DNA from 3 places in the Luteibacter sp. PvP120 genome. Region 1 is predicted to be linked to each of the others. Evidence: riboswitches for the same ligand, from Rfam matches in the RefSeq annotation. Region 1 holds a riboswitch; each other region holds the start of a gene.
What was found. Region 1 has a riboswitch for cobalamin ahead of ACVKN3_RS17860 (ribonucleoside-diphosphate reductase subunit alpha). Riboswitches for the same ligand answer to the same signal wherever they lie in the genome.

Region 1 (3,256 bases):
GCAACCAGCAGGATGTCGCTGGACAGGCGCCAGATACGGTCGCGCTCGGAAGTACGCTCCGCCACCTGCCGTTCCAGGCTCAGGGCCAGCTGCTGCAGCTCCCCCTCGGCACGGCGCCGCTCGACGGCGACGCGGGTGCGGTTGCCTACCTCGCGGACGAAGGCGATCTCTTCCTCCAGCCACTCACGCGGGTCGGCGTGGTTGAGGTACAGCAACGCCACCACCCCACCGCGCTCGGTCACCGGCATGTTGATGAAGGCGACGGCGCTGATGCCTGCCAGGGCATCCGCGGTATTCACGGTACGCGGGTCCTGGTAGGCATCGGTAACCAGGGCGGTGCGCCCGGCCTTGATGTCGTCGATGTACGAGCCGTAATCGCGGAAGTTCAGCACGCCGGCGATCGTCTGGATGCCCGGGGCGTTCCAGTCGCGTTCGACGGTGATGGTTTCCGCCACCGTATCGACCGTGCCGTAACCGGCACGGCTGACCCGTAGCGTGCGGCCGAGCACCTCGGCCACCCGATAGGCGATGTCCGTCGGGTCTTCCAGGTCGCGCAGCAGGTTGCTGACCTCGATCAGGGCCAGGCGGCGCTCTTCGGCACCGCCGGCATCCCCCGGCGTCTCCACGGTCGGGTAGACGCCGACCATGAACACGGGCTCGCCGTCCACCGGGCGCCGCCATGGCTCGACGGACACCCGCCACGCCGTGCCGTCCGCGGCCGTCAGCCCGATATCGCGGACCCCCTCGATACCGCCAGCCGCCAGCAGGGCGGTCAGGCGGGACCGGCTGTCGTCCGTCCACCAGTTCAGGAAGCCCTGCCCCGCCCCGTCACGAAGCCGTGCGGTCATCCAGGCATTGGCGTAAAGGAGTTCCCCTGTCGCCGACACGGCCGTGAAGCCGAACGGCAGTGCGTCGAACGCATGGGTGACCAGGGCGTGTTCCTGCAACGCGAACGTAGATGGCATCGAGCGAGCGGTCATGGGGCAGATCGCAGATGTTAAAGGTTCGAAGCCCTGCACTTTGTGTAGGCCATCTTCACGAAACGGTCATGTCGCGCTGCGGAAATCGGCACGCTGGGGGTTGCAAAAAAATGACTCCCGGCGGATCAAGCACATAGCGCATTTACCCTACATCTTGTGTTGACGGTACCGGGGACCAGCTATATGGTGTGTCCCGTTGGTGTCCGAAGAGGCGCGACTGCCCGTCGGACTTAATAGGGAATCCGGTGTAAATCCGGAACTGCCCCGCAGCGGTAAGTGGAAACGAACCCGTCACACGCACTGGTCCCCCTGGGATTGGGAAGCGACGGCTAGGCCGGACCCGAAAGGCGTCCCCGTCCACGAAGTCCGAAGACCTGCCAACAGCTGTCGCCCCGCCAGGCGTCGGTTTTTGTGGTGACGGCTTCCGCGGGGAGGCACGTCGCGGTCCGGAGCCCCCGATGGCGTGCTCCGACGCGACCCTTTTCCGCCGGCCCACCGCTTCGAGCCCCGTCCGAGGGAACGGGAGTTTGAACCGAGCCCTGGGGCACGCCTGACATGACCACGATGGAATCCGCCGCGCGCGAGCGCACCGAAGCAGCCGATACGGCCGTTACCTCCCCCGCCCCGGCGGACAAGGCACCCGCTGCCGGTTACCGCAACGAGCCGCCGCCGGCGTTCGCGCTGACGCCGCCGCACAGCCCCGGCCAGATGCGCGTCACCAAGCGCAACGGTGGCCAGGAAGCCGTCGACGTGAACAAGATCGTGCGCGCGGTGACCCGCAGCGCCGATGGCCTGTTCGCGGTCGACCCGATGCGCGTGGCGCTGAAGACCATCGGCGGCCTGTACGACGGCGCCACCACGCAGGAGCTGGACCAGCTGTCGATCCGCACCTCCGCGGCGCTCACCGCCGAGGAACCGGAATACGGCCAGCTGGCCGCGCGCCTCCTGGCCGCCTTCGTCGACAAGGAGGTGTCCGGCCAGGACATCCAGTCGTTCTCGCAGTCGATCAGCACCGGCTTCGAGCTGGGCATCCTCAACGAGCGCCTGCGTGACTTCGTGCTGGTCAACGCGCGCAAGCTCAACGATGCCATCGACACCGCCGGCTCGCGCCGCTTCGAATACTTCGGCCTGCGCACGGTCTACGACCGCTACCTGCTGCGCCACCCGACCCGCCGCTTCGTCATCGAGACGCCGCAGTACTTCTTCATGCGCATCGCCTGCGCCCTCGGCGGCAACGACGTGGCCGAGACGCTCGAGCTGTATCGCATGCTGTCGTCGCTGGAATACCTGGCCAGCTCGCCCACCCTGTTCAACGCCGGCACCGCGCACGAGCAGCTGTCGTCGTGCTTCCTGCTGGATTCGCCTCAGGACGCGCTGGAGTCCATCTACGCCAAGTACGGCGACGTGGCCCAGCTGTCGAAGTTCGCCGGCGGCATCGGCCTGGCCTATTCACGTATCCGCTCGCGCGGCTCGCTGATCAAGGGCACCAACGGTCATTCGAACGGCCTGGTACCGTGGCTGAAGACCCTCGATGCGTCGGTGGCCGCGGTGAACCAGGGCGGCAAGCGCAAGGGCGCCGCCTGCGTGTACCTGGAAAGCTGGCATGCGGATATCGAGGAATTCCTCGAGCTGCGTGAGAACACCGGCGACGACGCGCGCCGCACGCACAACCTCAACCTGGCCAACTGGGTGCCGGACCTGTTCATGCGCCGCGTCGAGACCGACGGCGACTGGTCGCTGTTCGACCCGAAGATCGTGCCGCACTTCGTCGACACCTGGGGCGCCACCTTCGAGGCCGCCTACGAGAAGGCCGAGGCCGAGGGCCTGGCCGTCAAGTCGATCAAGGCGCGAGAGCTGTACGCCCGCATGCTGCGCTCGCTCGCGCAGACCGGCAACGGCTGGATGACTTTCAAGGATCGTTCCAACGCCACCAGCAACCAGACCGCCCGTCCGGAAAACGTCATCCACCTGTCCAACCTGTGCACCGAGATCCTGGAAGTGACCTCGGAAGGCGAGACCGCCGTGTGCAACCTCGGCTCGGTGAACCTGGCCCGCCACGTGGTCGACGGCCAGTTCGATTACGACAAGCTCGCCACCACGGTGCGCACCGCCGTGCGCCAGCTGAACCGCGTGATCGACCTCAACTTCTACCCGATCGCCACGGCGAAGACGGCAAACATGAAGTGGCGTCCGGTCGGGCTTGGCGTCATGGGCCTGCAGGACGTCTTCTTCAAGCTCCGCCTGCCCTTCGACTCCGCGGAAGCGCTGAAGCTGTC
Region 2 (3,256 bases), on a different contig from region 1:
GTCAGCAGTACGGCGCGTCGGCCCAGCATCGCGGCGGCGCCCATGCTTTCGCGAAGGAAGCCTTCACCCGCGTGGACCGCCGCCGAGCCCAGCGTGAACACCAGCGGTGGCTCGCCGGCGTCGAGGAACGCCATCAATGGCGGCGACAGGCTGCCCAAGGAGGGAGAGTAACGGCAGTAGCCCGTCACCAGGGTATGCGCCGGCGCATCGGCCGGCGCCTGCCCGAGTAACGGCGAATACATGGCTAGCACGCCATCGCGCGCGTGCTGCCCGCGGTGGAAGGGATCACCCCCTGCCGAGACCGGCGGCAAGCCGAGCGATTGGCGGAATCGGCGCACCGGGCGCGTCCACGGTGCCGTGACGTGCTCGGCCATACGACGAAGCCAGGCGCCGCGTCGTGGCGTGGTGCGCAGGAAGCGGTCGAGGATGGCCAGGCCCGTGGCGGGCGGATCGTACGCCGACAGGAACGCGGCCGGCGACAGCACCGCGGACAGCCAGGCGACATGCGTGGTTTCCCCGAGGATCTGCGCGGCGAAGGCCAGTGTGGTCGTGACGATGGCATCCGCCTCAGTGCAGACGGGCGCCAGGGCCTGGTAGCTTGCCGCCACATCCGCGGCAGCCAGGTCGCGAACGACGAAGCGGGGGCCACGCAGCGGGTGGAACGCGCGCGCGGCGAAGGCGGCCTTGTCCGCCGGCTCGGCGATGCCGCTGGCCAGGAGGAAGCGCAAACCGGCATCCGCCACCGCCTCGCGATGGATCGCGTGCGCGGCCACGGTGACCTGGTGTCCGCGCGCCGCCAACTCCCGGCCCACGGCCAGGAAGGGAAACAGGTCGCCCTGTGACCCGACCGTCGCCATCACGATGTGTCGTCCCGCCATGTCCCGCCTCCCGCCGATGTCCTGGCGCATCCTCGCGGCCGGCGTGTCGAGGCGATGCATCCCGACGCGTTGACCTGCCCCCACCACGCAGGCTAGTCTTCGCTCGCCAGCGGTCTTTATCTCTCTATTCGAATGGAAAGATAAAAGCTAAGAGGGAAGCCGGTGCGAATCCGGCGCTGCCCCGCAGCGGTATGTGGAGACGAACGCGTCACAGGCACTGGATCGAACAACGATCCGGGAAGCGACGCGCAAGGCGGCACCTGTTCCGGTGCCACATCCACGAGCCCGAAGACCTGCCGCCGGCCTGAGCACGCGTACCGTCATGGGTACGCGCGCTCCGCACGACCTGGACCCACCGCGCCCGCGTGGTGGCCCGGTTCGCCCGCGGGGGCGAAGGTCGACGGTACGCCGCATGACACCCACGACGCCGTGCACCTGCGTGCGGCGGCGCGCGCGTGTCCGGCAGCGGGCCGCCCTTCCCTCCTCTTTGCCACGAAGAGGACGTATCCACATGCCACACGTTACCTACCCCGGTTTTCCCCGCATCGGCAGACGCCGTGAACTCAAGCGCGCGCTCGAAAGCCACTGGCGGGGCGATAGCGACCGCGAGGCCCTGCTCGCCGTCGCCCGCCAGCTGCGCGAGCGGCACTGGCAACTCGCCCGCGAGGCCGGCGCCGACAGCGTGCCGGTCAACGACTTTTCCCTCTACGACCATGTGCTCGATGCCGCCGTCGCGGTGGATGCCATCCCCGAGCGCTACCGCGACCTGCATGCGCGGGACGCCCTGGCGGGCTACTTCGCCATGGCACGCGGTCGCCAGGACGGCACGGTTGACCTGCACGCACTGGAGATGACCAAGTGGTTCGATACCAACTACCACTACATCGTTCCGGAACTGCATGCGGGCCAGGTCTTCGCTACCCGGGCCGACAAGGCGGTGGCGGAATACCGCGAGGCCGTGGCCGCGGGCCATACGGCGCGCCCGGTGCTGCTGGGCCCGCTGAGCTTCCTTCGCCTGGCCAAGACCGTGGACGGCAGCGACCCCCTGGCCCTGCTGGATGCCCTGTTGCCGGCCTGGAGCGGCTTGCTCGACGCGCTGACGGAAGCCGGCGCCGACTGGGTGCAGGTCGACGAACCGGCCCTCGTGCTGGACCTCGACCCGGCCTGGCAGGCGGCGTACCGGTCGGCGTACGCCGCCATCGGCGAGCGCACGCGCGGACGCATCCTCCTGGCCACCTATTTCGGTGACCTGGGGGCCAATCTGGCCCTGGCCACGTCGTTGCCGGTGGCCGGCCTGCACGTGGACCTGGCCCGTGCTCCGGGGCAACTGGACGCGGTGATCGACGCGCTGCCCGCCGGGCGCGTGTTGTCCGCCGGCGTACTGGACGGCCGCAACATCTGGCTGAGCGACCCGGCAATCATCGGCCCGCGCATCGCCCATGCACGCAAGCGCCTGGGTGACGATCGACTCTGGCTGTCCACCTCGTGCTCGCTGCTGCACGTGCCCATCGACGCCGCCGAGGAAAAGCGCCTGCCCGGCGCGATCGGCGAGTGGCTGTCGTTCGCCCGGCAGAAGATCGTCGAACTGCGCCGCTACGCCGATGCCGCGACCGGCGACGAGGCCGCGCAACGCGTGCTCGCCCGCCAGCACGATACGGTGGAGGCGCGTCGCCGCTCGCCCGACGTGGTGCGCGCCGAGGTGCGTACGCGCGTGCGCGGGCTGACACCGCAGTTCGGCCAGCGCCGTTCGGCCTATGCGTTCCGGGCCAACGTGCAGAGTGAGCGCTTCGGGCTGCCCGACCTGCCCACCACCACCATCGGCTCGTTCCCGCAGACCGCCGACCTGCGGCTCGCGCGTGCCGCGCACCGGTCCGGCAAGCTGGACGACGAGGCCTACCAGGCCGTGCTGCGTGACGAAGTACGCCGCGCGGTGGCCTTCCAGGACGAGATAGGGCTGGATGTCCTCGTGCACGGCGAGCCCGAGCGCAACGACATGGTGGAGTATTTCGGCGAGCAGCTGCAGGGCTATGCGTTCACCTCGCTGGGCTGGGTGCAGAGCTACGGCTCGCGCTGCGTCAAGCCGCCGATCATCTACGGCGACGTGGCCCGGCCGGCGGCGATGACGGTCGCCTGGTCCAGCTACGCGCAATCGCTGACCAACAAGCCCATGAAGGGCATGCTGACGGGCCCGGTGACCATGCTGCAGTGGTCGTTCGTGCGCGACGACCTGCCCCGCGCCGAGGTCTGCCGGCAGATCGCGCTGGCCCTGCGCGACGAGGTGCACGACCTGGAAAAAGCAGGCATCGGCATCGTGCAGATCGACGAGCCCGCGCTGCGCGAGGGCCTGCCGCTGCATCGCGCCGACTGGGCCGATTACC
Region 3 (3,256 bases), on a different contig from region 1:
GGGCGTGTTTGCGGGTGTGTGGTCGCGGGAGTGGATCGCGGACATCGTCCGCTCCTACAGGTACACGTTGCGCCGACTACCTACGTAGGAGCCCACGATGCGGGCGATCCAGACAACCTCAGCGCCGACGGGCAACCACACGCACGCGCTGCATGCGCCGCTGCTGCATCAGGTTGAACCAGAACAGCGTTTCCGTGACCACGCCTGCACCGACGAGCAGCAGTGTTCCGGTGACCGACCCGGCGACATATGACACGACGGCCAGGGCCAACCATGCGGCGAGGATGAGGTGGCGCTGGCTCATGGTGTTTCTCCTGCGTGCTGCGCGACACCGGGACCCGGGCGCGGCCTGAAACGATCCTCGGCTACACAGGAGGTGGTGTCAATCGGCCATATGTCAAGGTTTGGTGGACGATTCAGCCTCGGTAACGCAGTGCATCCACCAGCAAGGTAAGGGCCGGCACGGGCTGTCGGCGGTTGGGGTAATAGAGGTGATAGCCGGCGAAGGGTTCGCACCAGTTCTCCAGCACACGCACCAGCGCTCCCGCTTCGACATGCCGCGAGACCACGTCCTCGGGTACCCAGGCCAGGCCCAGGCCAGCCAGGGACGCACGGACGATCGCGTTCATGCCGTCGAGGATCAACTGGCCCTCCACCCGCACCTTCACTTCGCGGCCGTCCTTCTCGAAGTCCCAGGCGTACAGGCTGCCATAGGTCGGCAGGCGCAGGTTGATGCAGTTGTGCCCGGTCAGGTCCTGTGGCGTGCGCGGGAGCGTGCGCCGCTCGAAATAGCCGGGCGTGGCGACCACGGCCATGCGCATGGGCGGGCCAACCGGCACGGCGATCATGTCCCTGGCCAGGTGCTCGCCCAGGCGGATGCCGATGTCGTAGCGCTCGGCCACGATGTCCACCAGCCCGTAATCGACGCTCAGCTCGACATGGATGTCCGGGTACTGCGGCAGAAACCGTTCCAGCGCAGGCATGACGATGGATTGCGCGGCATGCTCCGCGGTGGTGATGCGCAGGTTGCCTGCCGGGCGTTCGCGCAGCTCGCCCAGGGCCTCGATCTCCGCCTCGATCTCGTCGAAGCGCGGCCCCACGCTGCCGATCAGCCGTTCGCCCGCCTCGGTGGGCGAGACGCTGCGCGTGGTGCGCGCCACCCTCAACCCAGCGATTAAGCGGGGTAACACGCTTGGTCCTATGTCGTGGATTCATCAATGGGCGGGGTGACGTCGCTGCGCTCATCACGCCCGGAGCGATGGGGTGATGCCCGATCATGACCCCACGCCCTGACGCCGTAGCCCCGCCGTTTACTGCATCGCAGCGTGTCCCCATGCGTTGCGCCGCCTACAATCGATGGGCCACAGGTGTCCTGCCGCCGCCATTCCGGTGCGCAGGGTGAAACGGGAAGCCGGTCCGATGCCGGCGCTGCCCCCGCAACGGTAGGCGAGAAAACCCGACTCAGAACCACTGCGGCAACGCGGGAAGGTGTCGGGCTGATGCATGCCGCATCGCTCGCAAGCCCGGAGACCGGCCCGTGGTAGACATCGCATGCGGTGTCTTCCTCGGGTGTTGCGGTGGGCAACCGGATGAGCTGACTCGACGCGGCGTCCGTTGTCTCGAATCACTTGTCTTGTCCCTCGCACGCCCGGTTTCGCGGGTGAGCGATCTGGAGACTGGACAATGAACGAGATGAACCCGGCCGCGACCCATGTCGCCACGGTAAAGCTGCTGATCGACGGCGAGTTCGTCGAATCGACCACCACGCAATGGCGTGACGTGGTCAACCCGGCCACGCAAGTAGTGTTGGCACGCGTGCCCTTCGCCACGCCCGCGGAAGTCGAGGCGGCGGTGGACGCCGCGCGCCGAGCCTTCGTCACATGGCGCAAGACGCCTATCGGTGCGCGGGCGCGCATCTTCCTCAAGTACCAGCAACTGATCCGCGAGCACATGGCCGAACTGGCCGCGACGCTCACGGCGGAGCAGGGCAAGACGCTGCCCGATGCCGAAGGCGACGTGTTCCGCGGCCTGGAGGTGGTGGAACACGCGGCGGCCATCGGCAACCTGCAGCTGGGCGAGCTGGCCAACAACGTGGCCGGCGGTGTCGATACGTACACGCTGCTGCAACCGCTGGGCGTGTGCGCGGGCATCACGCCGTTCAACTTCCCGGCGATGATTCCGTTGTGGATGTTCCCGATGGCGATCGCCACGGGCAACACCTTCGTGCTGAAACCGTCGGAGCAGGACCCGATGGTGACCATGCGCCTGGTCGAGCTGGCGGTGGAGGCGGGCATCCCCCGCGGTGTGCTCAACGTGGTGCATGGTGGTGAGGACGTGGTCAACGCGATCTGCGACCACCCGCAGATCAAGGCGGTGTCGTTCGTCGGCTCCACCCGCGTCGGCACCCATGTCTACCATCGTGCTTCGCAGACCGGCAAGCGCGTGCAGTGCATGATGGGCGCGAAGAACCACGCCGTGGTGCTGCCCGACGCCCATCGCGAGCAAACGCTCAACGCGATGGTCGGCGCGGCGTTCGGCGCGGCGGGCCAGCGCTGCATGGCGGCCTCGACGGCCGTGCTGGTCGGCGCCGCGCGCGAATGGCTGCCCGACCTGGTGGCCCGCGCGAAGACATTGAAAATCAATGCGGGCAGCGAGGCCGGTACGGATGTCGGCCCGGTCATCTCCTGCGCGGCGCGCGATCGCGTGCACGCCTTGATCGACGCCGGTGTGGCCGAAGGCGCCACCCTGGAGCTGGACGGCCGCGATTGCCGCGTGCCGGGCTACGAACAGGGCAACTTCGTCGGTCCGACCATCTTCTCGGGCGTGCGCCCAGGCATGCGTATCTACGACGAGGAAATCTTCGGTCCCGTGCTCGTCGTGCTCACGGTGGACACGCTGGATGAGGCGATCGCGCTGGTCAACGCCAACCCCAACGGCAACGGCACGGCGTTGTTCACGGGCAGCGGCGCCGCGGCGCGTCGTTTCCAGGAAGACATCGACGTGGGGCAGGTCGGCATCAACGTGCCGATCCCGGTGCCGGTGCCGCTGTTCTCGTTCACGGGCTCGCGCGCCTCGAAGCTGGGCGACCTGGGGCCGTACGGCAAGCAGGCGGTCATGTTCTACACGCAGACCAAGACGGTCACCTCGCGCTGGTTCGACGACGGCGGCACGGGTCACGGCGTCAACACCACCATCAGCCTGAAGTGAGGGCGCCCCTCATGGACATTCCGGTGACGGTGCAGGCTGCGGGCCTGAG

Region 2: linked by a shared signal. The riboswitch ahead of metE (5-methyltetrahydropteroyltriglutamate--homocysteine S-methyltransferase) and the one ahead of ACVKN3_RS17860 (ribonucleoside-diphosphate reductase subunit alpha) in region 1 are both predicted to bind cobalamin.
Region 3: linked by a shared signal. The riboswitch ahead of ACVKN3_RS03905 (CoA-acylating methylmalonate-semialdehyde dehydrogenase) and the one ahead of ACVKN3_RS17860 (ribonucleoside-diphosphate reductase subunit alpha) in region 1 are both predicted to bind cobalamin.

The regions. Positions count from the first base shown of each region.
Region 1 covers NZ_JBSRXP010000011.1:94,880-98,135, reverse strand. The annotation lists gene ACVKN3_RS17865 (hybrid sensor histidine kinase/response regulator) at 1-980, opposite strand, end outside; cobalamin riboswitch at 1,161-1,376, shown strand; gene ACVKN3_RS17860 (ribonucleoside-diphosphate reductase subunit alpha) at 1,536-3,256, shown strand, end outside.
Region 2 covers NZ_JBSRXP010000002.1:49,597-52,852, forward strand. The annotation lists gene ACVKN3_RS04125 (glycosyltransferase) at 1-878, opposite strand, end outside; cobalamin riboswitch at 972-1,193, shown strand; gene metE (5-methyltetrahydropteroyltriglutamate--homocysteine S-methyltransferase) at 1,390-3,256, shown strand, end outside.
Region 3 covers NZ_JBSRXP010000001.1:985,620-988,875, reverse strand. The annotation lists gene ACVKN3_RS03915 (hypothetical protein) at 119-304, opposite strand; gene ACVKN3_RS03910 (LysR substrate-binding domain-containing protein) at 417-1,160, opposite strand; cobalamin riboswitch at 1,349-1,553, shown strand; gene ACVKN3_RS03905 (CoA-acylating methylmalonate-semialdehyde dehydrogenase) at 1,693-3,207, shown strand; gene ACVKN3_RS03900 (acyl-CoA dehydrogenase family protein) at 3,219-3,256, shown strand, end outside.